DNA from 3 places in the Bacillus cereus group sp. BfR-BA-01430 genome. Region 2 is predicted to be linked to each of the others. Evidence: riboswitches for the same ligand, from Rfam matches in the RefSeq annotation. Region 2 holds a riboswitch; each other region holds the start of a gene.

Region 1 (11,247 bases), on a different contig from region 2:
TGATGAGTACAAATATTGTACAATGTACGCCTTTAGATAATGTGTATGAAGCGGCTGTTAAAATGAAAGAAGAAGAAATTGGTATGATTCCGGTCGTCGATAACAATCAAGTTGTTGGTCTTGTTACAGATCGCGATTTAGTTGTTCGTGGAATTGCCGAGAAGCATCCAGGGTCTAATAAAATTACAAATGTGATGACCACAAATATTGTTTCAGTAGCACCTAACGACCCGGTTGAGAAGGCAACAGAGTTAATGGCAAGATATCAAGTGAGAAGATTGCCAGTAGTAGAGAACGGGGTACTTGTTGGAATGTTAGCGTTAGGAGATTTAGCAACAGTAGAAGCAGCTGATGATCAAGCTGGTTTTGCCTTAGGTGAAATATCAGAGCATACAAAAGGATCACACGAACTTTAAGACGATTATGGATGAAAAATGAGAATCAGATACATTATTCTTGCAATTAGAATGAAAAGGAATTGTGAGTGTAATGTATCTGAAATAAAATTCAAAGATCATTGCTATATTTGAAAAGTTTTTTAAAATTTTTATTCTTAATTTTTATCACGATAAAAAATGATATACTAATAGATATAAGGGTTATGAGCGATTTTGAATATAGCAATATTTGTTGAGTTTTTATTATTAACAAACTTTAGCGTGTTTATATAGAAAGGAAAATTGGAAGGGGAGTTATATGAAAGCTGTGCAGGGCAATCCGAATTGGAATTTGGTGATTGATACATATGTGGAACCAAAAGATTTTGCTGATTTATTTTCTTTACTTGTACCTTGTCGTCCGAAAGGTGAGGAGAAAGAGAGAACACTTCTAGTATGGAAAGAAAAAGAGTTTTACAAAGAAGAAAATTTAATTCCATTCATTTTATATGGAATGAACAAAGTAAAAGAATTACCTCAATTTCATAAAGATGAGATTCCTACATTGGTGCGTATCGTTCGTTTATGCCAAGAGATTGGTTGGTATCAAGAAGCATATACATTTATGGTAAATCAAAGGTTAGATGAATTTGTACATACTTCAATGGAGTATGAAACGTGGGATTCCATAACACAAATTGTTGCTTTAAACTATTTAATTATTAAGTACCGTGTTGGAGAATTAAAAAATGAAGATGCAGTGATTTGGAAAAGAGTAAAATTTAATGAAAAATGTATAGAAGAATATCGAGAATTAGTATCTCATAAAGAAGTTTTAGAGTTCACATTCTTTTACCTATGTAAACAAGCAAAATCTCTTTCTAAAAAAGAACTAAATGATGATATGATGAATCTAGCAATATATTGCAATGCATATTTAGGTGATTTATATACATTTGATTTATTAAGAAAATATCGTAAATGCACAGATTTTCTTTCGTACTATGGTCCTAATCATGCTGTTATTGCATGTCAAAGAGCTGTCATTTCACAAATATCAGATCGGCTTGACCCATTAAAAACAACACATGTCGATGATTATTTATATGTTATGAAAGAAATGATGGAACATATGACAATAGAGATTATGAACCGCTATGGACACTTTATTGGTAAGCTATTATCTTACATACCATTCTTTGAAATGATTCAAGTTCCTCAGCATGCATATTATTATGAAGAACTCTTGCATGTATGTAAAGGGATTGAATATAAGGAAGAAATCTTACGGAATTATATTTTTATACAGTTACATGATTGTTTACCATCATTCTTTAAGGTGTTTTTAAAGAACAAACGTTATGCAACGATCCATGATATTTTATTTTACTGGTGTGACGATGAACAGAGAATGAGTCTAGAGAAAAAGTATAACTTAAGCTTCATTTATGAGAAATATGCGTGTGGCTAAAATAAATATATAAGCAAAAAGGATCTCCATTTACATGAGATCCTTTTTGCTTAGTAGTATGAACTAGCAGCCTGTATTTTCTTATACATCAAAGAAAGTGAGTTGTCTCCTCTTTCTAGATTCCTTGCTGCTTTTGTTTTTCTTGTTTCTTTTGTTTATCAGGAACATTAATATATTGGGACACAACCAGTAAGACTCCTAAGAAGAACACAGGGAATATGGAAGATAGATAAAAGCCACCACTTACTACGTTTGTTATAAAAGCACTTAAAAGAAAAAGTATAACGTAAATATGAGCAATTTTTTGTTTCAGACGAATTTGAAATGCTTCCATCATAATTTCTAAAATAACAAAAGTAATAATAATAGATAAAAATACAATGCTTGTATTATAAATAATTAAACAACAAATTAAGCCAAAGAAGGCTATAGATTCAATCATGAATGGGATATTGCGTGGCATAGTATTTACCTAACTAAATATGGCAGTGGATCAACTGCATTCGTTTTTTCAAAATTCCATTCTCCATTATGTAATTCAAAATGAAGATGTTGTCCAAAGGAATGTCCTGTATTTCCCATATGACCTAATAGTTGTCCAACTTGTACTGTGTCTCCGATCTTTACAGCGCGATCTTTCATATGAGCATAAACGGTTGTATACAATTTTCCATTGATCCGATGAGCAACGAAAACAACATTACCATAACTCGCTGAATAATAAGACTTCACAACTTTTCCTGAAGCAGCTGCATGAATAGAAACATTCCCTTGTGCAGCAATATCTACTCCATAGTGCATTTGTTCCCAGCGCATATCAAACGTTGAACTAATTTTTCCTTGTGTCGGAAATTTAAAAACAGCTGGGATAGAAGGATTTGTCTTTTTGCTTTGCGCTTGATTTTGGATGATATAATGTTTGGCTACATAGCCATACGCTGTGCCGAAGCGAATTTTATACCAAGTTCCGACTGTTTCTACAACCTGAACTTGTGTACCGTTTTGTAAAGAGCCGATGATCGTACTATTCGTTCCTGCATTACTACGTACGTTCAGTTTTGGAGTAGCAACGGTATAGGTAGGTGTGTTTTGTACGGTAATTCCTTTTACTAAAGGTTTTGAACCGCTAGATACAAAATCTTTTTGTACATATCCAATTTGGCCGTTGTGAAAAATTTTATACCAATTTCCTTCTGTTCCTTGAACTGCAACGAACTTACCATTCGGTAATACGTCAAGAATAGAAGATTCTGTATTCGGTTCAGAACGAACATTTAACGCATTTGCATGTACAATATATTGCTCGTTTCGCTTACTAGATTTTGTAAATGTAATAGCATCTTTTTTTATGTAACCGATCTGATTATGAATATTTACTTTATACCAGTCGTGAACTGTTTCAAGAATGGTAACAGGGGTGTTATAGGGGATGCTACCGATTGAATCATTGTTAACATTTGTAGTTGGATATAAGTCTGCTTTTTCTACTTTCACATAGCCAGTCTTTGCTTTTGATGTTTGCTGTGCAGCAGCTGTCTGCGTATCTACTTCTGTTACAGAAGGAAGTAAGGAAGCAATTGCGACAGTAGTTGCTGTTAAAGCTGTAGCTCTCAAGTTCATATAATCAAGGCCTCCTCTAGATGTAATACTGTACCTTTTATTATAGTATAAAGATAGAATCGAGTGGGGCTTATTCACATAAATGTAATATGAAATCAATAGAAAAATAATGTTAAGTGTATGGAAGTTTGCTTTTTAATGAGAAAATTGTGCGATGCCATGTGAAATCAAAAAAGAGGAGAATAATAACAGGGATGGAGAACCTCAACTGATTTATGTTTCTAGCAACAGTATATGAAGTAGATCATTAAGAAAATTAAAATAGTTGCTGAAGCTTGATGACGGTGTTATACTGACAATGGTAATTTTATATTGTGCTAGGAGAGTTGGTGTTGCCAACTGAGAGTAAGGCCGTAAGTCTTTGATCCTTTTATTACCTGATCTAGGTTATGCTAGCGTAGGGAAGCAATTTGGACGAAAGTATAAGTCCCCGTTTCTTTGCGCATGGAAACGGGGCTTTTTTATTTTATAATTTCATAACAGATACCACTAGGGGTGCTTGATAGGCTGAGAGAGGAATGAACCTTAACCCTTATGGACCTGATCTAGGTAATACTAGCGAAGGGAAGTGGAGCAATGCATATGTATATTTTTATTTGCTGTAGCCACTTCTTATATAGGAGTGGTTTTTTATTTGGATAAAAAGATATAAAGGAAGGGGAAATATATATGAAATTTTGTGACAGATTATTTGAAGCAGTGCAGCCTGTTTGGGAAAAAAGTCATAATCATCCTTTTGTAACGGGGATGGGAGATGGCACGTTAGAAAAGGATAAGTTCCAATATTACATCATACAAGATTATTTATATTTGCTAGATTATGCAAAAATTTATGCAATTGGTGTTGTAAAAGCAACGAATCCACAAGTGATGGCAAAATTTGCGGAACAAATCGATGGCATTTTAAATGGAGAAATGACAATTCATAAACAGTATGCAAAGCGTCTTGGAATTTCTATAGAAGAGATAGAAGCAGCGAAGCCATCAGCTAAAAACTTAGCGTACACAAACTATATGATGTCAGTATCGCAAAATGGTACATTGGCTGAGCTTATTGCAGCGCTGCTTCCGTGTATGTGGAGTTATTGGGAAATTGGAAAACGTTTAAATGATATTCCAGGAGCAAGAGATCATGAGTTCTTTGGGGAATGGATTCAAGGGTATAGCTCAGAAGAGTATGGGAATCTTTGCATTTGGTTAATCGATTTATTAAACGAACTAGCTGAAGGAAAAACAGAACAAGAATTATCCCGCTTAGAAGAGATTTTCCTATATTCCAGCCGCTTTGAATATTTATTCTGGGATATGGCATATCGCAAGGAGATGTGGGGTTTTGAAGACAAAGAGCATACTACAGTTTCATAATGTTTCCTTTCATTATGATGAAAAGCCTATTATAAAGGACTTAGATGCTTCCATAAAGGAAAAAGAATTTGTTAGCATCATCGGGCCGAGTGGCTGTGGCAAAAGTACATTATTTCGCTTAATTACAGGATTAGAAGATGCAGCGGCTGGAACAATTCAACTGATGGAAACAAAGAGTCATCCTGTAGGATATATGCCACAAAAAGATATGCTCTTGCCATGGAGAACGATTATTGAAAATGCAGCCCTTCCTTTAGAATGTCAAGGAATTAAGAAAACAGAAGCTGAAAGAAGAGCGAAAGAACTTTTAGAGCAATTTGGATTACAAGGATACGAGCAAAAGTACCCGAAAGACTTGTCGGGAGGAATGCGGCAACGAGTATCGTTTATTCGAACATTACTAACAGGTGGAGATATTTTATTGTTAGATGAACCGTTTAGTGCGCTGGATGCATTAACAAAGGCAACATTGCAAGAATGGTTGTTTGAACAATGGAAACAGTGGAAAAAAACAATTTTATTTATTACACATGATGTAGAGGAGGCGCTGTTTCTTTCGAATCGAATCCTCATTGTGACAACGCAGCCGATTACAACGTTAACAGAGCGTGTTGTCCCACTTGGGAAAGAACGGACAAGAAAAGACCTACACAGACCAGAGGTACTAGCGTTAAAGGATGAACTACTTAGTATGTTAAAAGGGCAGGTGCTTATATGAAGAAAATGAGAGAGCTACTGCCTGCATGTATATTAAGTGGCATATTGCTTGTAAGCTGGGAAGTGGGAGCTAGAATTGTAGATGAAATGTATATTTTACCAGCACCGACTGCAATTATAGCGAAAATGTGGGCGCTGCGTGACATACTCTTTACGGTTCATTTACCAGCAACGTTGTATGTCGTTTTTATCGGTGTTGCAATTTCTATTGTCCTTGGTGTTGGGCTTGCAATGGCAATGAATGCGAGTAAATGGATGGAAAGAGCTTTTTATCCGTTACTCGTTGCCTCACAAACAATACCGATTACCGCTTTGGCCCCATTATTTGTTTTATGGTTTGGATATTCTATTTGGAGCAAAGTTGTTGTGACGGTTTTAATTACCTTTTTCCCAATTGCGGTCAATATGTACGATGGATTGCGCAGTACGAAAAAGGATTGGGAAGAGCTGTTAGTTACATACGGCGCAACGAAAAAAGATATTTTTTTAAAATTAAAGTTGCCATCTGCACTTCCTTATTTTTTCTCAGCGCTTAAGATTGCTGTTCCGCTTAGCGTTATCGGTGCAGCAATTGGTGAGTGGCTTGGAGCGCAAGCTGGCTTAGGCTACTTTAGTAAGCGAATGATGACGCAGTTAGATGGGGCGGGAGTCTTTGCGCCAATTGTCCTTTTATCATTACTTGCTATTTTGTTTGTCCTACTTGTTTCTATATTCGAAAAGAAATTTATTAGTTGGAGGAAACATTCATGAAATTATTCAAATACATCTTTGTGTTTACTTTATTCATTGCAATGATTGCAGGATGTTCTACTGATTCAGCGTCAGATAAGCAAAAAAAGGAGAAAGAAGTTACGGTGATGCTCGATTGGTATCCAAATGCGGTGCATAGTTTTATCTATGCAGCAATCGATAAGGGGTATTTTAAAGAAGAAGGTGTAAAAGTAAATATAAAATTCCCTTCTAATCCAACTGATCCTTTAACATTACCAGCAACAGGAAAAGTGACAGTGGGCTTATACTATCAACCAGATGTAATTATTGCAAAGGCAAATGAACAAATTCCTGTGAAATCAATTGGGGCGGTTGTTCGCTCACCGTTAAACCATATTGTTTCATTAAAGTCAGCAGGTATTCAATCACCAAAAGATTTAGTGGGAAAAACAGTTGGTTATTCTGGAACACCTTTAAGTGAAGCGTATTTAAAAGCAATGGTAAAAGAAGATGGTGGGAATCTGAGCGATGTAAAAGTAGTCGATGTAGGATTTGATTTAGTACCAGCATTAATTACGAAAAAAGTAGATGCTGTCACAGGGGCATACATTAACCATGAAGTTCCTGTCATGCGTCATCAAGGTCACGAGCCAGCGTACTTTAATCCAGCTGACTACGGCGTGCCAAATTATCATGAACTTGTGTTTGTCACAGGAGAGAAAACGTTGAAAAAGGATAAAGAAGCTCTACAGGCTTTCTTACGCGGTACGAAAAAGGGATATGAATTTATGAAAAAAAATCCAGATGAGGCTCTTAACATTTTATTAGATCATCAAGAAAAAGAAAACTTCCCACTCGTCCCTGAAGTTGAGAAGGAGAGCATGAAAATTTTATTAGAAAAAATGGAAACAAAAGATGAGCCATTTTTATCAGATTCAAAAGAGTCATGGGAAAAACAAAATAAGTGGTTGAAAGAAAAAGGAATGACAAAAGAGCTTGTTCCTGCTAATGAATTATTTGAAAACATTTTAAAGTAGGCGAATGTGTATGGAAAATGAACTTCATGTCATTTCAAATGGTCAAATGACATTTGAAGAGCTAACGAATGTAGCGATGCAAATGGAGAGTGAGATTGATTATTTGCATATTCGTGAACGTGAGAAAAGTACGAAAGAGTTGTATGAAGGTGTGGAAGGTCTCTTAAAAAGAGGCTTTCCCGCATCTAAACTTGTAATCAATGACCGAATTGATATTGCAATTTTATTAAATATTCCGCGCGTACAATTAGGATACCGCAGCGCAGATGTGAAATCTGTGAAAGAGAAATTTTCTTATTTGCATGTTGGTTATTCTGTGCATTCTTTAGAAGAAGCAATCGTAGCGTTCAAACATGGAGCGGATTCGCTTGTTTATGGTCATGTATTCCCAACGAGCTGTAAGAAAGGTGTCCCTGCAAGAGGACTAGAAGAAATTTCAGATATGGCAAGGCGGTTAACAATACCGATTACAGCTATTGGAGGAATAACACTTGAAAATACAACAGAAGTTCTTAAATCTGGTGTGAGTGGTATTGCAGTTATGTCTGGAATTGTAAGCGATCGTAATCCATACGAGAAAGCAAGATTGTATAAGGAAATCATAAGAAAGTGGGCGGGAAATCATGAGTAAGAAGTATGATGTAGCCATTATTGGCGGTGGTGTAATTGGTAGTTCAGTTGCACATTTTCTAGCAGAAAGAGGTTGCGAAGTTGCAATTGTTGAGAAGCAAAGAGTTGCTTCGGAAGCATCAAAAGCAGCGGCGGGACTCCTTGGAGTACAGGCGGAATGGGATGCATACGATCCGCTTTTTGAACTTGCTAGAGAGAGCCGTGCAATATTTCCGCAACTTGCAAAGGCTTTACGAGAAAAAACGGGAATTGATATTGGATATGAAGAGAAAGGGATATATCGGATTGCTCAAAATGAAGAGGAGAAAACGAGAATACGAAATATCATGCACTGGCAACAAGAAACAGGTGAGGAATCTTATTATATAACAGGAGATGAGCTTCGCCAAAAGGAACCGTTTCTTTCTTCTTCTATTATCGGTGCTGTCTATTATCCAAAAGATGGTCATGTTATTGCGCCAGAACTAACGAAAGCGCTCGCACAATCTGCGGCCATTTCTGGTGCTGATATATATGAACAGACAGAAGTATTTGATATTCAAATTGAAAAAAATAGAGTATCCGGAATTGTTACGAGCGAAGGCTTTATTTCATGTGAAAAAGTAGTTATTGCAGGTGGTTCATGGAGTACAAAACTACTTCAATATTTTCATAGAGATTGGGGTACTTATCCTGTAAAAGGGGAAGTAGTCGCAGTAAAAAGCTATAAGCCATTAATAAGGGCTCCGATTTTTCAAGAAAGATTTTACATCGCGCCAAAACGCGGAGGTCGCTATGTAATGGGAGCAACAATGGAACCTCATACATGTAACAAATCTGTACAACCAAAAAGTATCACTTCGATATTAGAACGTGCTTATTCCATTTTACCAGCTTTAAAAGATGCGGAGTGGGAAACCGCATGGGCAGGGCTGCGGCCGCAATCAAATCATGACGTTCCTTATATGGGAGAGCATGAGGAAATAAAAGGGTTATGTGCTTGTGCAGGTCATTACCGAAACGGTATTTTATTGAGTCCTATTTCTGGTCAATATATGGCCGATATCATAGAAGGAAAACAAAATAATCATTTGTTAGATTCATTGCTTTCAAAGTCAGTTTAGAAGGGGGATGGAAGTTTGTATTTGAAAATTAATGGTAGGCAAGTAGAGGTGCCAGAACATATTAAAACGGTAGCGGAATTGCTTACTCACTTAGAGTTGGATACAAAGATTGTTGTGGTGGAACGCAATAAGGATATTTTGCAAAAAGAAGACCATCAAGACACTTCCGTTTTTGATGGTGATCAAATTGAGATTGTAACTTTCGTAGGAGGCGGTTGATTATGTTAAAAATTGGACCATTCACATTCAAATCTAGACTTTTATTAGGAACAGGAAAATTTTCTGATTATGATGTGCAAAGAAAAGCAATCGAAGTATCAGAAGCGGAAATTTTAACATTTGCAGTGCGCCGAATGGATATATTTGATGCACTGCAACCGAACTTATTAGAAAAAATTGATGTAAAAAACTACACATTACTTCCAAATACAGCAGGGGCAAAAACAGCTGAAGAAGCGGTTCGTATTGCAAAACTAGCAAAAGCATCAGGTCTATGTGACATGGTAAAAGTAGAAGTGATTGGTGATGATAAAACGTTATTGCCAGATCCAGTAGAGACGTTAAAAGCATCTGAAATGCTTCTTGAAGAAGGGTTTATTGTTCTTCCTTATACATCAGATGATGTTGTATTAGCTCGCAAACTACAAGAACTTGGTGTGCATGCGATTATGCCTGGTGCGTCACCAATTGGTTCAGGACTTGGTATTGTAAATCCGTTAAATATAAGCTTTATTATTGAACAAGCAACGGTACCAGTTATTGTAGATGCAGGTGTTGGGAGCCCAGCTGACGCAGCATTTGCGATGGAATTAGGGGCAGACGGTGTGTTATTAAATACAGCTGTATCTGGTGCGAAAGATCCTATTAAAATGGCGGAAGCAATGAAACTAGGTATTCATGCAGGACGTTTAGGATTTGAAGCAGGACGTATTGCACGGAAACGCTTTGCAACAGCAAGCAGTCCTTTAGAAGGAATGAGCGTAGTTGAATAATCGATATTCTCGTCAAGAGCTATTTTCTTCAATAGGAGAAAAAGGGCAACAAAAGATAGGAGAAAAGCATGTATTCATTATCGGTGCAGGAGCACTTGGTAGCGCTAATGCAGAAATGCTTGTAAGAGCGGGTGTGGGAAAAGTAACGATTGTAGACCGCGATTATATTGATTGGAGTAATTTGCAAAGGCAGCAACTATATGCTGAAGAAGATGTGAAGAACCATCTTCCGAAAGCTGTCGCGGCAAAACAGCGTTTGAAAGCGATTAATAGTAGTGTAGTAGTAGAGGCTTTTGTGAAAGATATAACCGCAGAAGAGCTAGAAGAACTTATTCCCAATGTCGATGTCATAATTGATGCGACTGATAATTTTGAAACACGTTTTATAGTAAATGATATATCACAAAAATATTCAATTCCATGGATTTACGGAGCTTGTGTAGGGAGTTACGGTCTTTCTTATACTATTTTGCCAGGAAAGACACCGTGTTTATCTTGCTTACTACAATCCATTCCACTTGGCGGAGCAACATGTGATACAGCAGGTATTATTTCACCTGCTGTATCGATCGTTGTTTCGCATCAAGTAACAGAAACGCTTAAACTTTTAGTAGAAGATTATAAAGCGCTTCGGGATGGTCTCGTGTCATTTGATGTATGGAAAAATGAATATTCCTGTATGAATGTACAGAAGTTGAAAAAGGAACATTGTCCATCTTGTGGTGAGAAAGCAATCTATCCATATTTAAATAAAGAGAATACGTCAAAAACGGCTGTTTTATGCGGTAGAAATACAGTTCAAATTCGTCCTCCTCATAAAGAACAGCTTGATTTTCATAGATATAAAGAACTGTTACATGACCGCGTAGCTGATTTAACAGTGAACCCATATTTATTGTCATTTCGTGCTGAAGGAAAGCGGCTTGTTGCTTTTCAAGACGGGCGCGTTCTTGTGCACGGAACGAAAGAGATAGCAGAAGCGAAAACAATATATCATCGTTATTTTGGATAAAAGGAGTGAATGAGATGAAAGTAAATAAAGCATTAACAATTGCTGGATCTGATAGCGGTGGCGGTGCTGGAATTCAAGCTGATTTGAAAACGTTCCAAGAGCTTGGTGTGTACGGAATGACGGCGATTACCACCATTACTGCTCAAAATACACTTGGCGTTCAAGGGGTATATCCTGTTTCGCTTGAAGGAATTGTAGAGCAGTTGAATTCA
Region 2 (11,247 bases):
GTCAGCTAAAGATATTGCAAAATTGATTGGAGAAACACAAGCAGAAACGGAAGAAGCTGTAGTTTCAATGCAAAAAGGTTCAAAAGAAGTTGAATCAGGAATTGAGCTTGTTCATAGTAGCGGTGAGTTCTTTGAAAAAATTTCAAAATCAGCGCAGTCTGTTACAAATCAAGTGAAAGCAGTTTCAGGTACTTCAAGTGATGTTTTACAAAAAAGTCAAGGAATCGTGCAGGTTGTGAATCATTTATCTCATATTGCTAAGACATATGCAGAAAGTAGTAATCACGTAGAAGAAAGCATGAAAGAGCAAGAGATGTCTGTTCAAGAAATTGCTGAGCTAGCAACATCTCTAAGTTGGCTTGCTCAAGAGTTACAAGAATTGATTGGTGAATTTAAAAGCGAATAGAGCATAAACAAGGTGTAGATAGTAAGGGAAGTGAATGAAATGGAAGCAGTATTAACAAATTCCTATAATGAAAAAATCAAAGAGTCTCTAGAAAGAATAAACGGAAAAAGTAGAATCCCTATGGATTTCCGAAATCTAGAGGGAGAATTAGAGACAAAAACAATATTGTTTCCAATAGCAACTCATATGGTTGATCTGTTGGGAGCAAGTATAATGTGGTTACATCATATTACTAATGAGAAACATATAATTGTTTTGTATCATGAAAGAGAAAAACTATTTCCTATTATGATCGAAATCTCTCATTTCCTTTCTTATAAAACTTTAAAAGAACAGATTGTTGAGCAAATAGGTCAAATTCAAGCGATGAATGAGACAGACATACAAGAATTACAAAAGCATTATAATCTATCTGGAATTTCACCTATTATTGTTGGTCAAACATACTATCATTCACAGGAGAATGATATATTACAATTTGTCCTTAATGAAGAGAAGCAAGGTGTAGAAGTAATATTTAATGGTTTGATTTGGAAGGAAAAGACGATTGCTCGCTATATGAGGCAAATAGGAGGAGTATTCATACACGCCTTACAGAATAGGGATAAACTTGTTGAGAATTTTCATATTATTACAGATGAAGAGATAGCACTCTATAATGAGATAAATAATACGAAAGCAACATATCCAGAAACAAGCATTGTCGAGATGTTTTATAAAACGGTTGACCAATTTCCAAATCGTATTGCATTATCTTCTAAAGAAGGTGCTTTAACTTATCAAGAATTGAATCAAAGAAGTAATCAAATAGCTCACATGTTAATACAAAATGGTGTGCAACCAGGAGATTATGTGGGGATTTTTATGAAACGCAGTATCGACACAGTGATAAGTATATTAGCTGTGTTGAAGGCTAATGCGGCATATGTTCCAATTGATCCAGATTATCCGCAAAGTAGAATTGAGTATATTATTCAAGATAGTAAAGCGAAAGTTATTTTAACAAAAGAAACAGAGATTACATCTAAAGGTATTCAAGCAATCTCAATCTATGACAGAGAGAATTATTTAGTTAATGATGTGAAGCTTCCTATAAATTGTGATGATATAGCATATATGATTTATACATCAGGATCGACAGGAAATCCAAAAGGAACAATGTTAGCTCATCGAGGTGTTGTCAATTTATGCACTTGGATGCAACGACAGTATGAATTAACAGAAGAGGATGTATTTGCACAGTTTCCTTCATTTAGCTTTGATGCTTCTGTATGGGAATTATTTGCTGCTTTATTTTGCGGAGGCACTTTATATGTATTATTAGAAGAAGAACGTTTATCAGTAGAAGCATTTGCAAATGCAATACATAGAGTAAAAGCAACTTCTATTTTAGCGTTAGCGACAGTTTTTGTAAGACAAGTAGCAACCTATTTAGAAGATGAAGAGATATATAAGCTGAATTCATTGAAACGGATTGCGATTGGCGGAGAGATGTTACCGATCGAGGTAATTAAATTGTGGAGAGAAAGAATTGGAACAGATATTCAAATTCATAATGTATACGGGCCGACAGAGTGTACAGTCGTAACAACAACTTATCCGATTCCGAGTCAATTGAATGAGAATATTGTAAGTGTTCCAATTGGTAAGCCGTGTGCGAATTATCGAATTATGATATTGGATGAGAATATGAGGCTTTGTCCAATTGGTGTACCTGGCGAACTGCATATAGAGTCAGTAGGACTAGCAAAAGGATATTTTAATAAACCGGAAAAAACAGCAGAAGCATTTGTTCCAAATCCATTTAATCCTGATGTTAATATATATAAAACTGGAGATATCGTTAGACTCTTAGAAGATGGGAATATTGAATTTTTACATAGAAAAGATGATCAAGTGAAAATTAGAGGACATCGTATTGAGTTAGGAGAAATTCAAAATCAAATTTCTCAAAATCATAATGTAAAAGAAAATATTGTGTTTGCTAAGAAAAGTAAAGAAGGAAGTCAATATTTGATTGCTTTTTATACAACTTTAACGAAAAAAGACATACCAGAACTCATTTACAAATTACAAGAGCAGTTACCAGATTATATGATTCCGTCTAAGTTAATTTATATTGATGAACTACCACTTACACCAAATAAGAAAATAGATGTTAAGAAACTAGGACAACTAGAAGAAGCGTATGAGCCGACTCGTCTACAAGAATATGTGGCACCATCTACTGAAGCGGAGAAGATCATCGCACAGGCTTGGGCAGAAGTATTAGGAGTTTCCAAAATTGGTGTACATGATGATTTCTTTACTATTGGTGGGCATTCATTAAAAGTATTACGTATTTTAACATTGTTAAAAGAAGATTTTCCGCATTTAACAATTCAAGACTTCTTTAAGGAAAAGACGGTATATAAGTTAGCGCGAATACAAAGGGAGTTAACCCTAGAAGAAAATGTATTTCATGAATATAAATGGATACATGAACCAGAGGCGATTCAGTATACGGAAGGAATAACGGATAACCGGATTTCAAATGTCTTTTTAACAGGAGCAACAGGTTATTTAGGGTCACATATCCTATATGAATTATTACAGCAAACTTCAGCTCATATTTATTGTTTAGTAAGACCTAAAAGAGATGTAGAGCAAAGAATTATTGAAACTGTAACAGGCTATTTTCATGATATTCCAAATGAAGCTCTGGCACGTATAACAGCTGTTCCTGGTGACCTTGGTGAAGAATACTTTGGGCTTAGTAAGGAAGAGTTTATAGCGATACGTTCTAAAGTTGATGCAGTCATTCACTGCGGGGCGGACGTAAGACATTTTGGTGATGTAAAGCAATTTGAAAATGTAAATATTCAAGGGACAAAGCGCATGCTTGCATTAGCCGATGAAGGAGCAGCATTCCACTTTATTTCTACGATTAGTGTTCCAATCGATTTAGCAGTAGAACAATGGGATACGTATAAAAAACGCGGTGATTTTGAGTATAATGTAGAGCTAGAGAATGTATATTCCAATAGTAAACTACAGGCAGAAAATCTTGTTCGTGAAGCAATGAGTCGTGGCATGAGAGGGAATATTTATCGTGCTGGCAATTTAGCATGTCATTCCGAAACGGGAGTATTTCAACAAAATATTGAAGGAAATGCATTTTATCGTCTCATTAAAACAATGTTATTAATTGGACAAGCGCCAAACGTGAAGTGGAAAGTAGACTTTGCTCCAATTGATTTTGCAAGTAAATCGATTGTGACTTATATGCAAGATCCTCAAATTATAGGTGAAACATTGCATATTTGTCATCCAGATCCGATTGATTTTGTACATTTTGTACAGTTAATTATAGAATGTGGGCATCATTTAGAAGTTGTTCCGCTTTCGCAATATGTAGATTCAGGGTTACAGTTAGCGAAAGAGGATGAGGAGATAGCAGAATTGATTGCTTCACAAGTAGCTGGCGATGGAGCGCAGCAGTCTGAAATTGTAATAGGTACAAAACGAACAAATGAATGGATAAAGAAAAAGCAAATTGCAGTGCCAGTCATTGACAAACAGTTTATTCAGAAGCTATTAGTACATGGAAAACAAGTGGGGTATTTTCCACACATAGAAAAATAGCAGACAAAATGTACCATGCTTTTGTTTGTTCAATAAAATAAATCATGCTACAATGAAAACGAATTAAGGACCGGGGAGCCAAGTGGCTGAGAGGATGTAAAGGAACATCGACCCTCAACCTGATCTGGATAATGCCAGCGTAGGGAGTTGCTTAAGGGAATGTAGCATATGTTATTTTATAATAACTTGCATACAAGGCTTTCCTACGTCATAGTAGGAAAGCCTTTTCTTTTTTTAAAACATATTATTTTGCAAAGGGGATTTTAGCATGTCACAACAAGTTACAATTTCATTTTCAGTGGTACCACAAGCAAAAACAAAAGATTTATATGCGGTTGTGGATAAGGCAATTGAAGTTGTCCAACAATCAGGCGTTCGTTACGAAGTAGGCGCGATGGAAACAACGATGGAAGGAGATTTAGATGAACTTCTTGATATCATAAAACGTGCACAACAAGCTTGTGTAGATGCTGGAGCAGAAGAAGTGATTACTTCTATTAAAATCCACTATCGTCCAAGTACAGGTGTAACAATTGATGAAAAAGTATGGAAGTATCGTGATGAATATGACAAAACAGAAGCGATCTAATTTCGCAATTACAACGATTTGGCTGATTCTTCTCATTGCGATATGGGAAGGATCTGTTTCATTATTTCACATTGAACCATGGATATTGCCAAAGCCCTCTACAATCGTACAAGAATTAATTGGCATGAAAGAGCTATTACTTCCAAATATAACAAAGACGTTGCAAGAAGTGATAAGCGGTTTGTTTTTTGCAATTCTACTTGGAACAAGTATTGCTATTATTATGGATGTTATCCCGATTTTTCGTCTTCTTATGAATCCGTTACTTGTCATTTCACAAACTATTCCAATTGTTGTGCTTGCACCTTTATTTATCATTTGGTTTGGATATGGAATGCTACCAAAGGTGATGGTTGTTATTCTCGTTTGTTTCTTTCCCATTGCCCTTAGTATTTTAGAAGGGTTTCAAACAGTAGATAAAAATATGCTCAAATTATTACAAACAATGCGTGCATCAAAATGGCAAATGTATCAAAAAGTAAAATTTCCTGCTGTGCTTCCATATTTTTTCTCAGGGTTAAAAATTGCTGTTACATATAGTGTGATGGGGGCAATTATTGGTGAATGGCTTGGTGCAAGCGAAGGATTAGGGGTTATGTTAACCCGTGCAACAAAGTCATTTTTAACTGCTCGTGTATTTGGTATAGCGGCTATGATTGTAATCGTCACGTTATTTTTATATTCTATCGTAGAATTTATGGCAAGAATAACAGCACCATGGATATATAGAAAGGAAGACAAAAAATGAAAAAGAGCTTAAAAGTCATGTTAGCAACACTGCTTGCAGTAAGTGTTGTCGGCTGTAATACAGCGAAGAAAGAAGATAGTGGTGACAAAGAGAAAAAAGTAAAAGTTGTTTTAGATTGGTTTCCGAATACAAACCATACTGGTTTATATGTAGCAAAAACAAAAGATTATTATAAGAAACAAGGTTTAGATGTAGAAATGATACAGCCTGGTGATAATGTATCAGCAGAGCAAATGATTGCTTCTGGAAAAGCTGATTTTGGTGTGAGCTATCAAGAAAATGTTACATCGGCACGTGTGGAAGGGATTCCAGTTGTATCAATTGGAGCAATTATACAACATAACACATCGGCATTTGCCTCTTTAAAAAAAGATAATATTACTTCACCAAAAGATTTTGAAGGAAAGCGTTATGGAGGATGGGGAGCACCAGCAGAAGAAGCAACTTTAAAAACCATTATGGATAAACATCAAGCAGACTTTAGTAAAGTAGAAAAAATTGTGCTTGGACAAACAGACTTCTTCAAATCAATTGGTCGTGATGCTGATTTTGAATGGATTTATTATGGCTGGGATGGAATTGAAGCGAAACGTAAAGGAAAAGAATTAAATACAATAATGGTAAAAGATTTAGATCCAGCACTAGATTTTTATAGCCCTGTTCTTATTACAAGTGAAAAGAACATAAAGCAAAATAAAGATGTTGTGAAAAAGTTTATGAGTGCAACAGCAGAAGGATATCATTTTGCAATTCAGGAACCAAAACAAGCAGCTGATATTTTAATTAAGAATGTTCCAGATATTAATAAAGAGTTAGTGCAAGAAAGTCAAAAGTGGTTAAGTACAAAATATCAAGATGATGCAAAAGCGTGGGGAGTACAGAAGGAAGAGGTTTGGACAAATTACATGAATTTCTTATACGATAATAAGGTAATCAAAAAGAAAATTGATGTAAAAGATGCCTTTACAAATGAATTCCTTCCAAGTGAAAAATGAGTGGATTACGAATAAAAGATGTTGTGAAAGCATTCGATGGTAAAAATGTATTAGAGAATATTCATGCTTCTATACAAGAAGGCGAATTTGTATCATTTGTAGGCCCGAGCGGTTGTGGGAAAAGTACATTGCTTAATATGATCGCAAGTATTGAAGATACGACGAGCGGTGAGATTATGTATCATGATGAGCTTGTACAAACACAAGACTGTGTAAGTTATATGCCGCAGCAAGATTTATTGCTTCCGTGGCGTTCAGCTTTACAAAATATTGTGTTGCCATTAGAAATTGAGGGGAAGAAGTCCAAGAAAGAGCGTTTAGCAGAGGGGATGGAAGCATTAAAACAATTTGGGTTGTTTGAATATGCAGATCACTATCCCGACTCATTATCTGGAGGAATGAGGCAGCGGATTAGCTTTCTTCGTACGTATTTATGTGAGAAACCTGTTATGCTACTTGATGAACCGTTCGGAAAGTTAGATGCCTTTACAAAAATGGAAGTGCATCGCTGGCTTTTAGATTCTTGGCATCAAGAGAAACAAACAATTGTAATGGTAACGCACGACTTAGATGAAGCGATACTATTATCTGATCGTGTATTCATCTTATCGCAAAGACCAGCAACTATTGTAGGTGAAGTGCACGTTCATTTACCTCGTCCGCGAACAATGGATATGTTAACATCTGTTGAATTAAAAGAAGATAAAACAGAAATTTTAAAGATATTAGCTCCGTATATGAAGAAATAAAGAAAGCCTCTGAATGTGAGATGTTCAGAGGCTTGTTATTTTTTAGAGAAATAGAAGCTCGACAAAAGAAAAACATTCACATTTATAGTGAATGCCTTTTCCCTGTGATTAACATAATTTTGGAGAACTCTTACATGAGAATTATATGAAGAAGCACGCTTATGGTGCGCATATAAGCGTGCTTTTTCTATCATATTGTCTATTTTATAACTATTTATAGATGCCTTTCCCTAACAGGCTACTATCTTTGTTTATATGTATAGATAGCTTAAATTGGAACAACGATTGTCCCTATAACTACAGGATAATGTGGTGAATAAAGAAAAACAAGAGATTTAAAAGGAAATTCATGTAAACTTCAATTTAACTTCATATAAACTTCATATTGGAAACTGAATATAAGGATAATTTGTTTCTTGAGAAGGAAAGCGTCTCCATGCTAAATGAAAGGAATCTGGGAGAGGAATTATTACATAAAGTGAAACTTTAATCAGTGGGAGTTTTACTGCCCTAAAATAGCGGAATACAATAAGGTGAGAACGTATGAAGACAGGATCTGTTTTGAAATAGATTTATAATGAGACAGAGAACACGGTAAATATACGAATAACTTCAACTGATTAGAGTGAATAACAATCCGAGGAAAGGCATTACGAAAATAAGAATCCCCCATCAGGGATTCTTAGAAAGATAGATGGGGGAGTTCAATAAATAGAAAGTAAGTTCAAACTAATTCATTTGTATAACTGGATTTAACATATTTGCTACAGTGCCTGTTCCGGCACCACCAATTGTAACAGAGCCACCCGGAGGAATTTCACTATTCCAGCCAGCATTTGTTATGACATAATGATCATTTTCTTTACGAATAAGTTTCGAGTCCCAAAATTGTGTTAAATTTCCGTTATAATCAAATTCTAAATTCCAATTTTTAATAGGTGTTGTCCCTGTATTTTTAACGGTAATAGAGAAATTATAACCATTACCCCAATTAGAAGTAACTGTAAATTTCACATTCTCAGCATCATCTGGGGGCGAAGTATTGCTGTCATCTGTTTTAACAGTAATAGAAGAAGGCTGTGATTGGTTTCCAGCAGCATCTTTTGCAATGATAGAGAAAACATATTCTGTGTTTGGTGCTAAATTTTTAATTGTCATGTTATTTGTTGTTGTTGTCCATTTCTCCTTTTCAGAACGAACTTCATATTCGGTAACACCGACATTATCAGTAGATGCTGTCCAATTTAGTTGTACGAAGTTGGCATTTTTGTTGGTCACAACAATATTTTTTACAGTTGTTGGGGGTTCGTTATCCTTTTGCTGAATAGGTCCTCCTAATAGTTCCGTGACTAATGTATCAAGTAACTTTGGACCATTACAGTCATACTTTGAGCTCTTACGACAATCTCCACTTAATTCCCAAAACATTGCCCCGCCTAAATCTTTTGCTTTTATATAATCTGTTTTATGTTTCATAGATTCATTGTCGTCATAGCTAATAAATGTTCCTGTATTTTCGTTATATAAGTATGGCACTTTAGCGTTGTCATTCCAGTAACGAACAAAGCCATTTTTGTTTACATAGTTTGCTGCTAGGTCACCATAATCATATATTCCTGTATCACCGGTAGAATAATCATCCCAAGTACCTTTAGAGGCTAGTTTTCCATCGTTACCTGGTGTACATGGCTGATATTGTCCATTGTTATCTTTCCCACAACTTTTCCAACCGCGACCATAAAAAGGAACACCTAGTACAATTTTATCTGCTGGGACACCTTCATTTTTATAAATTTCTACTGCACCATCTACATAATATTTTGTATCAGCTGCTGGATCTTGAGGATCTTTATATAGTGCAGCATTATGATTGGAAGTAGCTTCCCATCCTCCATGAAAGTCATATGTCATAATATTAATCCAATCTACAATTTGGGAAATCTTTTTAAGCTCTGTATGGTCAGCGTAGCGCTGGCTTGCACCTGAAGCAATTGTTAATAAGTAGGATTTTCCATCTTCAGAGCTAGCTTTATCGAGTGCATGTCGAACGTCTTGGAGAAGTAGTGTGAAATTTTGTTTATCTTCGGGGCGATAACTCCCTCCTGGAATTGTTTCAACGCCTGGGTATTCCCAATCTAAATCCACACCATCAAAACCGTATTCTCGAATAAAGGCGACAGCAGATTCGGCAAATACTTTTCTCGTTTTTTCATCAGCAGCCATGTCTGAAAAGCGATTAGACCAAGTCCATCCCCCAACGGATATAAGAGTTTTTAAATGTGGATATTTTGCTTTTAATCGCTTTAACTCTCCAAAATTCCCGCAGCGAGCGTATTTATCGCAATCTTCCCATGTTGTTCCTGAACCTGGAAAGGATTTATTGACATCGGCCCATGGTTCGCCTAATACAAGCGTACCGTTTGGAACATCTTTATTTTGTAGTGGGACACTAGATTCTTTACATGCCCAAGTTTGTTTATTAGGGTTATCTGGGTGTGTAGAAGGATTGCCGTGTCTGCCATTCCAACAAATATCAGCAAATGCATAGTTTAAATGAGTGAGCTTAGAAGCATCTATATCGGCAACTTGATAGTTGCGACCATAGATCCCCCACGAAGGGAAATATCCAACGATTTTTTTGTTTGTTGATGTCGAATCTGCTGATGCGAAATTTGGAGCTATAAAGTTGGTAAGAAAAAGAGGCAAGAAGAGTAGTAGAGAAAGAAGCAAGAGTGAACATTTTTTTATCCTCATCATCATTTCTCCTTTCAAAATTGAAATATGTGTAATGGCAAAATTGCCAATTAACGAAAACAAACAGACATCACGAAGTCTATACAAGTAATAAAGGTTAATTTCATCGTAGCAAACACCATATTGAGTGTAAACGTTTTATTGCTTGGAAAAAGACTTTCTCAATATAAAGGAGTGCAGTAAGCGAAGTATGTATGTAGTAGGGAAAATAAAACTTGAAAATAAAGGAATTTAGAGAATCATTTGAGAAAGAATTGTCTAGAGAAGAGATATTATGACATGGCAATTCTTTGTATGTTCCTGTAACATAATAGGAAAAGGATGTAAGGAGGGGAGAGTGTGGATGTTTTCTTGCATATTGCTGAGGAAAAAATTCGTCAAGCAATTCATAATGGTGATCTTAATGATTTACCTGGGAAGGGAAAACCACTACAATTAGAAGATCTTTCAATGGTACCTCCAGAGCTTAGAATGAGTTATAAAATTTTGAAGAATGCGCATATGATTCCTCCGGAGATGGAGTTACAAAAGGATATATTAAAAATAGAGGACTTGATTGCGTGTTGTTATGATGAGTCAGAAAAGAAAAAGTTAAAAGAAGAGTTAACGGAAAAAACACTTCGCTTTCAACAGTTAATGGAAAAAAGAAAAATAAAAGGAAGTTCGGCTTTTCGTATGTATCAAAATCAAATACTTCATAAATTACGGTAAGAGAGCAAGAAATGAAAAATGTAGTGGTTTGTAATAGAAAGGAGGAATTGAAATGGGATTTGCAATTGCAGCATTGTTATTTATCATTTTAATTGGAATGATTGTAAAAACAGTTCGCTCAAATAGTAAGAAAGTAAACCTACATAAAACAGGAAATGGGGACAATTCATCTACTCATACTTCATCTCCGCTCGTTTTGTTTGCAGGATCTGATAGCGGAACTTCACATGATAGTGGTAGTTCTCATGATTGTGGAAATTCTTTCGGAGGCGATGGCTGCTGCGGCGGTGGAGGAGACTGTTAGAAATACGCTCTTTTATGAGTGTATTTCTTTTTAAACAAACGTTTGATTAATTAAGATGAACTGCTATGAAATCGGTGAAACAAGTGTTTATCCTGTATATTTACTGGATAATAAATAGAAACATAGAATCGATTCATTGTCTTTAAAAAATATTTTTTCTGAATTTAGGAAATATCACCTTGTAATGAAGATTTTATATTTGTTATCATTAGACTGAACGGTCGGTTTGTTGGAGGGAAATATGAGAAAAAGTGCAGAAGAAATAAAAAAAGAAATCGCATACAAAGCAGAGGAATTATTTTCGCAAAAAGGTTACGCTGCAACATCTATGGAAGAGATTTGTGAAATTACAGAGCGCAGTAAAGGA
Region 3 (11,247 bases), on a different contig from region 2:
TGCGTGGATATTTTCTTCACGCATTGATTCATATAGACGCTTGTCTTTTGATTGAGTAGATGTTCTTCCGAATTTTAGCATTTTAATTCTCAGTTTCGGTAAACGTGGAATACGAATGTGAAATGTAGGTCTCATTCGTTTCTTTTTTTGTTTTAATACATTTGGTGTTTTTTGTTTAAAATGATCATTTTTACGACGAAATCCATTTGCGAATAAACCACCTACTAAAAAGCCCGCTATGAGTAATAGTAAATACAATTTTTCTGTTGTGAGTAAATTCATCATACGCCCTAAAACAACTAATGATTGTACTTCTTTTACATCCCATAACACTGCTCCCCATAGCGCAAGTAATCCAAACGTAATTCCATATGTACGGAAGCGAAGGACGGCTGGAAGTAAAGCGATACATGCAGCAATTTTTGCGTTTGCTAGTAATGAACTCGTTGTTACGTATTGATCCCAAATACCCATCAAAAACGTGATAAATATAGTATAAGCTAACCAACTACAAACACGAGAACTCGTTTGTTTTGTATAATAACTACCAAAACTCGTAAAAAATAATAATCCACCTATAATGAGTGATAATGGTAACGGGATTTGTTTCATGACCCCCGCAACCGGGAACAAACCACTAAGTAACATTAACAATACATCAAGCTTTTTCACAATGTTCCATCCCTTTCAAAACTTCTTTCATTTCCATTTTGTACAGGAACTGTTGTTATTTTTTCAGCACTGCTTACTTTTAAACAATGCCATATAAAAGCATTTTTCATATTTTCATAACTATTATTCCTAAAAGACATCTTAATCCTGCTTGCATAAAAAGTAAATACAAAAAGCAAAATTATAATTGACAATCGCTCCCTACATTTTTATGAAGAAATGACAAATCCCGTTCTCTAGAATACATGGGATTTGTCATATGTTTAGAAGCATTATTCGTTATTTTTTAATGATTTTGTTGCTTCTGAGTACGAAGGAGGTTCTGGATTATCCTTCTTTATTTTTAATCCAATATATCCGCTTATGATAGCAAATAGGAAAATACCTTGCCACGAAATCATAATAGGATCCATAAAATAATCAATTGTCATAATGAGAATATATGTTTTTCCTGCATCGAATATAAACGGAATCCATCCTTTGCTTGTTTGAATCAAATCAAGAGATTTCAAAGCTTTTGGTATATTGTCCACAATGAGTGAAAGCGGAAGATCGGTGAATAGATACACGATAAAGAACATAATGAGAGCCTGATTCGATTCATATTGCAGTCCTACTATTTGTAATAACACCAATTCAATCCATGTAAAACTAAGTAAAAGAATCGCTATGATCAATGTACAGATTACAATCATCTTTCATTTTTTCACAATTTCTCACCACCTATCCTTATTCATTTTCTATCAGCCAATCTGTGTCCAATTCATCACTTGATTGCCATAAGTCAATATCTGTTATATACCTTTTTATTAACTTTACCATTTGCATTGGAAATGGTATAAACGGACGCTTCCCAGGTATGATGCTCATTTGGCACATATAAGTGATTATTTTAGCAACCTGATCTCGTTCCTCTTGCTTCGCTCCGAGTACTACAAATTCTAATATGCGTTGTTCCTTCTGTCCCGTATCACTTAGAGGATAGGCATTTACACTATAATACAGTCCACTTTGGTCCACATATAACCTTGTTTCATCGCACTCCTTTTCTAACGGCATCATATAGTTCGGAACATCATATTGATTGTTAATACGAATGACTGTTACGTTAGAAAGCGATTGAAATTCCTCACTAATATACGGTAGATCATGTAAGTCCATACATTCATTTTGCAAACTTTCAACCCAATACTCTCTCATACTTGCATCTATAAGAAAATACACTTGCTTATTTTCCTTTTTGGCTTCTTCTGCAATTACTGTTAATTCTTCCGTTATATATTTATTAAATTGGATTCCTATATCATTTCGCTTTGACGGTTGCGGTAAGAACGTTTCGTGTGTACTTACGTTTAAAATGGTAGATGTAAAGTCTCGCCACTCATGACTTCCATATAGTTTATATACAATTTCTTCCTCATTTATTTTGGATATAATAGGTACAAATTGATTGTTATAAATTTCTTCTATTGATAAACTAACATATGTATGTGATGGATTTATAATCTCCCAGCTTCGTTTACGAAATCCTATCTTTTCTAACAAACTAAAAATGGCTCTTACTATATGTTCCTTCTCTATTTCTTCTCCGTCTAATCGTTCGATAAATTGCGAAAGGCGATTTGTTCTTGCAAATGCTTCTCGAATCACTTGTTTCGGATCGATTTTTTCACGACCATTACACTTTTCAATTTCTATTAAAGACAACGATGTTTGAAATGATTGCGTTGGTATAGAAGATATTGCTCGGATCACACTTTGGATACAATCTTCTTTATACCTATGGCAATAATCCATTCGATATGGGTGCTGCTTAATAATTTTTGGATTATACATGACGATGTTCAGTATAATTTGCGGTTTAGAATGTAATATATAGGAATAATCTGTCCTCTTCTCTAAAATTAGTTCTTCTTCAAATAATATTTTTTCTATTTCTATAAGTTTTTGAGAAGACCATAGTTCTAATGTAATCTCTTCCATTCCTTTTGGTGTATAAAGTGGAAATAACTCATCATTCTGATTTATAGTTATATTTTTACATAGCGGGATACGTGTACAATGAGGAAATCGCTGATGAAATGCTTGTAAGAGTACTTCCTTTTCTCTTCTACTTATCCCCCGTTTTATTTTTGTACCAGGAACCTTAAAGATATTTTCATCATATATAACAAGTGCTCGTACCCTTTTCCCTTTTATATATTTTTTTGGATTCGTCATAATCTTAACTAAATGTAACTGTTTCTTAAGCATAAAAACATTCTGTAATTCCCGATAAGCTCTGGACCAATTCACTCCAAATCGCGCGTCTTCTATTTTGAGTGTAACAAACTGATCCTTTTCATTATGGCAGTTAGAGACTAGTACAGTTCCTTTTCTTTTTTTCATAATCATATAATTTTCATATTGATTTGCTGTTTGATAAAAACGCCTTTTACCAATAGAAACTTTAAGTAAAAACATATTTTCAATACCACGAGTGATAAGCTCAAACCGATATACATAAGAAAAATATTCCTTTGTTTTTTTATCCTGAATAGGCTCAGACATCGCTTCACATCTATTTTGTTCTCGAAGCGGGTAAAAAGGAACTTCTTCATATTGTTTTATAGTTAGATGCAATGCATGTTCGCAAAACAACTGTGAAATTAATGCTGGTACCCATATATAAAATGTTTTTTTATCATGTAGTAACGACAACTGTGAAATCGCACTAGGTTGCCATTCTAATAAAACTTCTCCAGGCATTTCGGTCGGTTTCCAGTTATGAATATACGCATACCATTGACGACAAATATATTCTAGCTGTTCAGAGCTGAGAGGTTTTAAAGATATAATCCATGGACTATCTTCTGCTAACTTATATGGATCATGCTCAATGAATAAAATATCAGAAAACATGATATACAATCTTTTATTTAGAAGCTTAAATTTTTTTATTAATTCGTATGGTCTATTGTGTTCTAATAACAGACTTGACCAATGTTTTGGCCATTGCACATAAAATACTGTTCGCTCAAAAAGTGGATCTATTACATCTTTAAAGGCTAACAACTGTAGCGTTTCCATAAAATGAATACTTCCTCTCTTTATTCGTTATTTTACATGAAATCCAAAATCAATAGACTGTTAAAATTTGAAACAAAATACAAATTCCACCTCCTTTTTATTTTTATTATACCATCATCAAAATCCATTTTTTGTTAAAAAATAGTAAAAAGAGAGAGGAGGGTTCTACCTCCTCTTTATCTTTCCTCTTTCTCTTTTTAATTGTATAATTTTTTCATAATATATTACGAAAAATGGAGAAATAAAACGAACATCTACCGGGTTACTATTTTTTCTTTAACAGGCCATTTTTCTAACGTATAAGCCATCTCCCAGAACGAATATTCATATTGACTACTAATGATAAAATGCTGTTTCATTCGCTTACGATCCGACTCTGTTACTGTTTCCGCAATTTGATCTAATCGCATAATTTGTTCTTCTACTAATGTGCGGAACCAATCAGAACCATATGCTGAAATCCATTCTTGGTAAATCGGTTCCTCTGGTTTACATTCTTTTAGACGTTCACCAATTTCATAATACAACCAATAACACGGTAAAATGGCCGCAATAATATCACCTAAATGTCCTTCATAAGCAGCGCGATACATATGGGATGTATATGCATAAGCCGTTGGTGCTGGAATAAAGGCTGCTTTTTCTTCTTCAGTGATTCCTAATTTTTTCGCAAAATTTTCATGCAGTGATAATTCTGCTTCATATGTATTTTGTGCATGATGCGCCATGCGAGCTGTCGTTTCCAATTCAATTGCCTTCGCCGCCCCTAATGTTTGTACTCTAGCAAAGTGACTCAAATAGTAGGAATCTTGTAAAACATAGTAACGAAAGCTAGCTAAATCTAATGTTCCCTCACCTAGTTCTTTAATAAATGGATGCTCAAAACTCGCTTGCCAAATCGGAGCAACTTCTTGACGTAATAACTGTGAAAATGACATTTGTATCCCTCCTCATATATACTACACTTAGCTAACATCTAACGAAAAAATAGAAATGTACAAAATAAAAACCACTTCCTTATAGGTAAAGAAAGTGGCCTAGATATATAAATATCATATTTTGTCACTTCCACTTCCCTACGCTGGTACGAACCAGATCAGGTACTAAGAGTCTTAAAGATAAACTTTAATCTCAGCCAATATCGGCACCCCTAGTGGATAGATGATAACTATGTAGTTTTGATAATCATCATAACATAATTTAGAGGGTTGTCAATTATCCAAACTTATATAGTATATTAATATGAAAAATGAGTCATTTTTTTAGCAATTCCATTACATCATTACTGTGCGGCTAACCCAATAGGTGAGAATAATACATAGGCACCTAGCATGAATATAATAAGAAAGATTGAAAATACCTTTGCATATTTCCATGGCTTTAAATCAACTTTATTAGCATCGAAAAGTTCAAAATCTGTTTCTCTCGGTTTTAATTTTCCGACAATTAACATCATAATTACACATGCCGGGAATAATACACTAAGAATATATAAAAAATTAATGGATCCTAAAAACACTTTTGAGAGCGCATACAAAACAATATGAAAGACTAAAGCAATTTTCGGAGCATTTGCAGGTACTTTTTTACTAAAAAATCCTACGACAACAGCTGCGATAATTGGTACATTGTAAAAGCCAAACATTTCTTGTAAGTAGTTATATAATCCAGAAGGTGCATATAAAATAAATGGTGATACGATAACCGCAATGAGACCGAGTGTAATCGCAAAAATACGCCCTACTTTTACTAACTCTTTCTCGCTTGCTTCTTTCTTGAAAATTGGTTTATAAAAATCAAGTGTGAATAAAGTGATAGAACTATTTAATGCACCGTTAAATGAACTTAAAATAGCACCGAACAATACAGCAGCAAAAAATCCTGATAATGCGACAGGTAAAATCTTAATTACTAACATCGGATAAGCCATATCAGCATTTTTTAATTGATTGCCAAATAAATGAAACGCAATGATTCCTGGAAGCACTAAATATAATGCTCCAAATACTTTAAATAATCCTGCAAACAATACTCCTTTTTGTCCTTCTGCTAAATTTTTTGCCCCTAGTGTACGTTGAACAATAGCTTGATTGGTACACCAATAAAATAAGTTATTAAACAATAGCCCCATAAAAATTGTTGTCCAAGGTATAGAATCTTGTGAATCTCCAATTGCATTTAATTTTTCCGGATGGGAATGTAATAAAAGATTTACACCATCCATAATATTCCCTTTTCCAAGTGCAAGGAGCCCAAGAATTGGAATTAAGCATCCTCCAATAATTAAACCAATTCCATTTAGCGTATCCGAAATAGCACATGCACGTAGGCCGCCAAATACAACATAGGCAATACCAGTCATACCAATGATGAGTGCAATCACCATAATCGTTGTAAAATTACTAAGCCCAAATAGTTGTGAAATATTAAAGATGCTATCAAGTACTAGTGCACCGGAATACAATACAGTTGGTAAATAAGCGATGGCATAACCTAATAAAAATAGAATGGAAATAATTTGTCTTGTTCGTAAATCGTAGCGTTGCTCTAGAAAATCCGGGATTGTTGTAATTCCACTTTTTAAGTAACGAGGTAAAAAGACAAATGCCATAAAAATGAGCGCTAGCGGAGCGGTTACCTCCCAAGCCATGACGACCATTGAAGTTGCATAGCTTTGTCCATTTAGTCCTACCATTTGTTCTGTTGATAAGTTTGTTAATACAAGTGATCCTGCGATAACGATACCAGTCAAACTTCTACCACCTAAAAAATAACCATCTGAACTATCTAAATCAATATGTCTTGTCTTATACCAAGAAAACCAGGCAATGAAAATCGTATATACTAAAAATGTAATGATTGTTACAAATGCCATGGAGCAATAAACCCCTTTCAAATGATATCTATTTCTCTAAAAGGGAGTAGAGTGCCCTCTTGCTCTTTATTTTGTATCATAAAAGCCCTCTACCTACCCCATCTTATAATCTAGAAATGTATTACGAATGAATTTTATCTATTTGAAAGTTCTGAACATTGATAAGTTCACCTGTTTCAAATGATTCTTTACATGCATATCCAAGCACTGTTGATTTTACTCCATCTTGTACCGTAATTGTTGGCTTACGTTTTTCGATAATGCATTGAATAAACTCTTCTACTTCACTTAAATATGCTTGTTCAAAACGTTCTAAAAATCCCTCTGAACATTCGCGAACTGCACCTGTTTGATCAAAAACAGTCACGGCATTTTTTTCTGGAACTGTTCCAACGCGAAGCGATCCTTTTGTACCGATAATTTCCGTTTCAATATGATAACCATGCATGCAGTTTCGACCTGCGACAAAAATACCCATTGTATCATTTTCAAATTTTATTAGTGCCGCTCCAGTATCCGCATCGTTAAATTCCTTAAATTCAGAACAAGCAAATGCTCCTCCAATCGCCCACACTTGTTTTGCCTCTGATTCTAAATACCACCTTGCTAAGTCTAAATCATGAATGGCCATATCTAAAAATAAGCCCCCGCTATAATTACTCTTTGCGAATTTCACAAAACTATCAAGAGCTTTTGTCGGATCTATACCATAGCACCGTACTAAAACTGGCTTACCGATTACGCCTTCTTCAATTTTTCTCTTTGCATACATATAAGATTTATCAAAGCGTCTCATAAATCCAAGCATGAATACTTGATCCGGATGCTTTTGTACTACCTTTTCTACATGAAGAGCCTCTTCTAAATATAGTCCCAGTGGCTTTTCACTAAAAACATGGAATCCTGCTTCTAATGCTTTTTCGATCTGTTCGCAATGAAAACCAGATGGCGAAGCAATAAAAATTGCATCTAATTCTTTATTTCGCAGCATTTCATCATAATCTGTATAACCATATGGTATGCCCCATTCTTCCTGCGCTTGTTTTACTTCCTCTTCAATTACACTACATACCGCTGTTAATTCACAGTTACGAATATGAAATGCAAGATTTTCTGCATGTTTTTTCCCAAGTCTCCCTAACCCAACAATACCAACCTTTACACGTTTCATGAAAAACACCTACCTATTTTGTTTTTGCCAAAAATTACAAATTCCATTTATGTATGTTCGCGCCTTTACTGCATATTCAAATGGATTTGCTTTTTCTGGATCTTGTTCTGCCTCTACTAATAGCCATCCTGTATAATGCTGTTCAGCTAATTTCTTAAATATCGGTTCAAAGTTAATACTGCCATCACCTGGAACTGTAAATACTCCCTCTTTCACTCCTTGTAAAAAGCTTAATTTATTTTGTTTTACTCTCTCTGCAATATTTGAGCGCACATCTTTTAAATGTACATGTTTGATGCGATCCATGTACTTTTCTAATATATATATTGGATCCTCACCAGAAAAAAAGAGATGACCAGTGTCATAGAGTAAATGAACAACATTTGGATTTGTTAAAGACATCAATTTTTCAATTTCCGCAGTTGTCTGTACTCCCGTTCCCATATGATGATGATAAACAAGATAAAGTCCGTGCTCTTGAGCTAATTTCCCTAAAACGTCTAAACCTTCCGCAAGTTTTCGCCAACTTTCCTCATCAAAAATCGGTTTCTTTTCAAAAAGAGGTGTATCCATCAGCCCTTGAATACTATGTCCTTGTTCTGACACAACAACGACTTTCGCTCCCATTTGTTGCAAGAAATCGCAATGTTCCATAAATGGATCCACCGTTTCATTTAGCGGTTTTGTTGTTAAATAAGCGCTAAACCATGCACTTGCTATTTCCATCTTTCTTAGTGACAACGCTTTCTTTAAAATGGCTACATCTCTTGGATATTTATTGCCAACTTCAGTACCAGTAAAACCAGCTAATGCCATTTCACTAATACATTGTTCAAATGTATTTTCTTTTCCTAATTCAGGCATATCATCATTGGTCCACCCAATCGGTGCAATGCCAAGTTTTACAGTTCCTTCTTTAAACATCTTGTCCAGCTCCTTTTTCCCTTTAGAAAAGGCAATGAAACGAATTGCTTCATTGCCTTCTATTAAAATAAGAAAGGCATTTTAATATTGTCTTGCTTGTTTTAAATGGCCCATTCGATCTTCATAAGCAGCTTGAATTTTCTTATTTTCAGTCATCTCAGCAACACCAACGTTCCACCAAGAGTCATAGCCATTTGTCATCGTTTTAGGTAATACTTTTATATCAATTAGTGTCGAGATTGTTTGTTTTTTCGAATCTTCTAGAGCAGCTACTAATTCTTCTATCGTTATTACGCGATATGTTTTCACACCATAACCAGCTGCACTTTGGGCAAAATCTATTTTCATAAATCTTCCTGCTGGCGTTCCAACTTCATTTTCTCTATGACGAAACTCTGTACCGAAGCTTCCCATACCATTTGACATTTGAAGATTGTTAATGCATCCAAATCCAGCATTATCAAATAAAAGAACATTTAATTTTTTACCTTCTTGTATGCTAGTTACAAGTTCTGAATGAAGCATTAAATAACTTCCATCCCCAACCATCGCATATACTTCTTTATTTGGTTCAGCCATTTTAACACCGAGCGCTCCAGAAATTTCGTATCCCATACAAGAATATCCATATTCCATATGGTACGTATTTGGCTTTTTACTCATCCACATGCGCTGCAAGTCACCAGGAAGACTTCCTGCTGCGCCAATAATAATAGCATCCTCATCAAGTAATCTATTGATTTCCCCAATTACTTTCGTTTGTGTGAGGCAAGAGCCCACTGTTTCATAAAATTCTGGTAGTGCTTCGTCTAGATGGCCTTTAATTTCTGGTTGAAACCCATCTTCTTTATAATCGGTTTGATAAAGTCTCTTTAACTCTTGATCCCATAACTCTTTCACCGCATGAATTTCATCTATGTAACTAGATTGATATTCTTTACTTTCCAATACTTTTTCAAGTTCTTCTAATGAAACCTTCGCATCTGCGACAACTTTAGTTGCATCTAATTTGCCAGCGTGAAAATCTGACACATTAATCGTTAAAAACTCAACATCTTCATTTTGGAAAAGCGCTTTTGATGATGTTGTAAAATCAGTAAAGCGTGTTCCAACTCCAATTACTAAATCTGCGTCTTTCGCAATACGATTGGCAGCTAAGTTTCCAGTAACGCCAATACCTCCTAAATTCATTGCATGATCGCTTTCGATGGCACTTTTTCCAGCTTGTGTTTCCCCAAACGGTATGCGGAATTTCTCTGAAAAACGTTTCAGTACTTCGCCCGCTTCAGAGTAACGTACACCACCCCCGCAAATTATGATTGGTTTTTTCTTCTTGAAAATAAGCATTGAAGCATCATGAATTTCGCTTTGAGTCGGCATACGTCTTTCGATGCGATGTACACGCTTTTTAAAGAAATATACTGGATAATCGTATGATTCCGTTTGTACATCTTGCGGGAGGGCAATGGTAACTGCACCTGTATGAGCTGGGTCTGTTAATACTCGCATCGCGTTAATCATCGCTGTCATTAATTGTTCCGGACGATTGACGCGATCCCAATATTTACTTACTGGACGAAACGCATCATTTGTTGTAATGGATGCATCATGAAGTTGTTCAATTTGCTGAAGCACTGGATCTGGCTGCCGAGATGCAAATGTATCTCCAGGTAATAACAAAACAGGAATATTATTTGCTGTTGCTGTTGCTGCTGCTGTAATCATATTTGCCGCACCGGGTCCTACTGAAGATGTACAAGCCATAATTTGTTTCCGATGTTTTTGTTTTGCAAATGCTACCGCAGCCTGCGCCATTCCTTGTTCATTTTTTCCTTGATATACTTCTAAACCTCCGCTATTTTCTTCCAAAGCTTGCCCAATCCCTAATACATTACCATGACCGAAGATTGTGAAAATTCCTTTCACAAATTTTTCTTCTCTCTCATCAAACTGTATATATTGCTGATTTAAAAATTTAACTAACGCCTGTGCTGTTGTTAAACGAATTGTATCCATTCTTTTCAACCTGCCTTACCTTAAAGTTAAGCGCTTTCTTTAAAAAGGAAATGATAGCAGAGAGAAATGAGACTCTCTGCTATTTACCTTTATTACGCCCAGCGAGTTGTAATCATTTTCTTTCTTGTATAAAATTCCACACCGTCCGGACCATTTGCATGTAAATCGCCATAGAATGAATCTTTCCAACCAGAGAATGGGAAAAATGCCATTGGAGCTGGTACACCAACATTTACTCCTAACATACCTGGATCTATATTTTCGCGAAATGCACGAACTTTACCACCGTCATTTGTAAAGATACAAGCACCGTTTGCAAATCTTGATTCATTTGTTAGCTCAATTGCTTCTTCTAATGTTTTCACACGTACAATAGATAGTACCGGTGCAAAAATTTCATCTTGCCAAATTTTCATTTCTTGTGTTACATGATCAAAAATTGTTGGTCCAACAAAATACCCTTCTCCATTTACTTCCACATCATTTCGGCCATCGCGAACAAGAGTTGCTCCTTCTTGTA

The links. Region 2 has a riboswitch for thiamine pyrophosphate ahead of MR058_RS12900 (MTH1187 family thiamine-binding protein). Riboswitches for the same ligand answer to the same signal wherever they lie in the genome.
Region 1: it holds a riboswitch for thiamine pyrophosphate, as region 2 does, so the genes downstream of both, tenA (thiaminase II) here and MR058_RS12900 (MTH1187 family thiamine-binding protein) in region 2, are expected to answer to the same signal.
Region 3: it holds a riboswitch for thiamine pyrophosphate, as region 2 does, so the genes downstream of both, tenA (thiaminase II) here and MR058_RS12900 (MTH1187 family thiamine-binding protein) in region 2, are expected to answer to the same signal.

Annotation. Positions count from the first base shown of each region.
Region 1 covers NZ_JAKUEW010000001.1:2,449-13,695, forward strand. Annotated here, with positions in the region: gene MR058_RS00115 (CBS domain-containing protein) at 1-416, shown strand, start outside; gene MR058_RS00120 (DUF3965 domain-containing protein) at 697-1,848, shown strand; gene MR058_RS00125 (hypothetical protein) at 1,964-2,311, opposite strand; gene MR058_RS00130 (SH3 domain-containing protein) at 2,317-3,468, opposite strand; TPP riboswitch at 3,778-3,889, shown strand; TPP riboswitch at 3,950-4,052, shown strand; gene tenA (thiaminase II) at 4,138-4,833, shown strand; gene MR058_RS00140 (ABC transporter ATP-binding protein) at 4,802-5,551, shown strand; gene MR058_RS00145 (ABC transporter permease) at 5,548-6,300, shown strand; gene MR058_RS00150 (ABC transporter substrate-binding protein) at 6,297-7,298, shown strand; gene tenI (thiazole tautomerase TenI) at 7,309-7,929, shown strand; gene thiO (glycine oxidase ThiO) at 7,922-9,031, shown strand; gene thiS (sulfur carrier protein ThiS) at 9,047-9,250, shown strand; gene MR058_RS00170 (thiazole synthase) at 9,253-10,023, shown strand; gene MR058_RS00175 (thiazole biosynthesis adenylyltransferase ThiF) at 10,016-11,035, shown strand; gene thiD (bifunctional hydroxymethylpyrimidine kinase/phosphomethylpyrimidine kinase) at 11,050-11,247, shown strand, end outside.
Region 2 covers NZ_JAKUEW010000006.1:112,905-124,151, forward strand. Annotated here, with positions in the region: gene MR058_RS12890 (methyl-accepting chemotaxis protein) at 1-406, shown strand, start outside; gene MR058_RS12895 (non-ribosomal peptide synthetase family protein) at 527-4,030, shown strand; TPP riboswitch at 4,092-4,193, shown strand; gene MR058_RS12900 (MTH1187 family thiamine-binding protein) at 4,299-4,619, shown strand; gene MR058_RS12905 (ABC transporter permease) at 4,591-5,367, shown strand; gene MR058_RS12910 (ABC transporter substrate-binding protein) at 5,364-6,362, shown strand; gene MR058_RS12915 (ABC transporter ATP-binding protein) at 6,359-7,111, shown strand; gene MR058_RS12920 (glycosyl hydrolase family 18 protein) at 7,841-9,865, opposite strand; gene MR058_RS12925 (DnaJ family domain-containing protein) at 10,205-10,576, shown strand; gene MR058_RS12930 (hypothetical protein) at 10,629-10,880, shown strand; gene MR058_RS12935 (TetR/AcrR family transcriptional regulator) at 11,122-11,247, shown strand, end outside.
Region 3 covers NZ_JAKUEW010000002.1:287,162-298,408, forward strand. Annotated here, with positions in the region: gene MR058_RS05910 (DUF3959 family protein) at 1-672, opposite strand, end outside; gene MR058_RS05915 (YrvL family regulatory protein) at 945-1,367, opposite strand; gene MR058_RS05920 (pPIWI_RE module domain-containing protein) at 1,402-3,741, opposite strand; gene tenA (thiaminase II) at 3,996-4,679, opposite strand; TPP riboswitch at 4,798-4,903, opposite strand; gene MR058_RS05930 (solute:sodium symporter family transporter) at 5,024-6,616, opposite strand; gene MR058_RS05935 (Gfo/Idh/MocA family oxidoreductase) at 6,738-7,787, opposite strand; gene iolE (myo-inosose-2 dehydratase) at 7,797-8,711, opposite strand; gene iolD (3D-(3,5/4)-trihydroxycyclohexane-1,2-dione acylhydrolase (decyclizing)) at 8,793-10,727, opposite strand; gene MR058_RS05950 (CoA-acylating methylmalonate-semialdehyde dehydrogenase) at 10,820-11,247, opposite strand, start outside.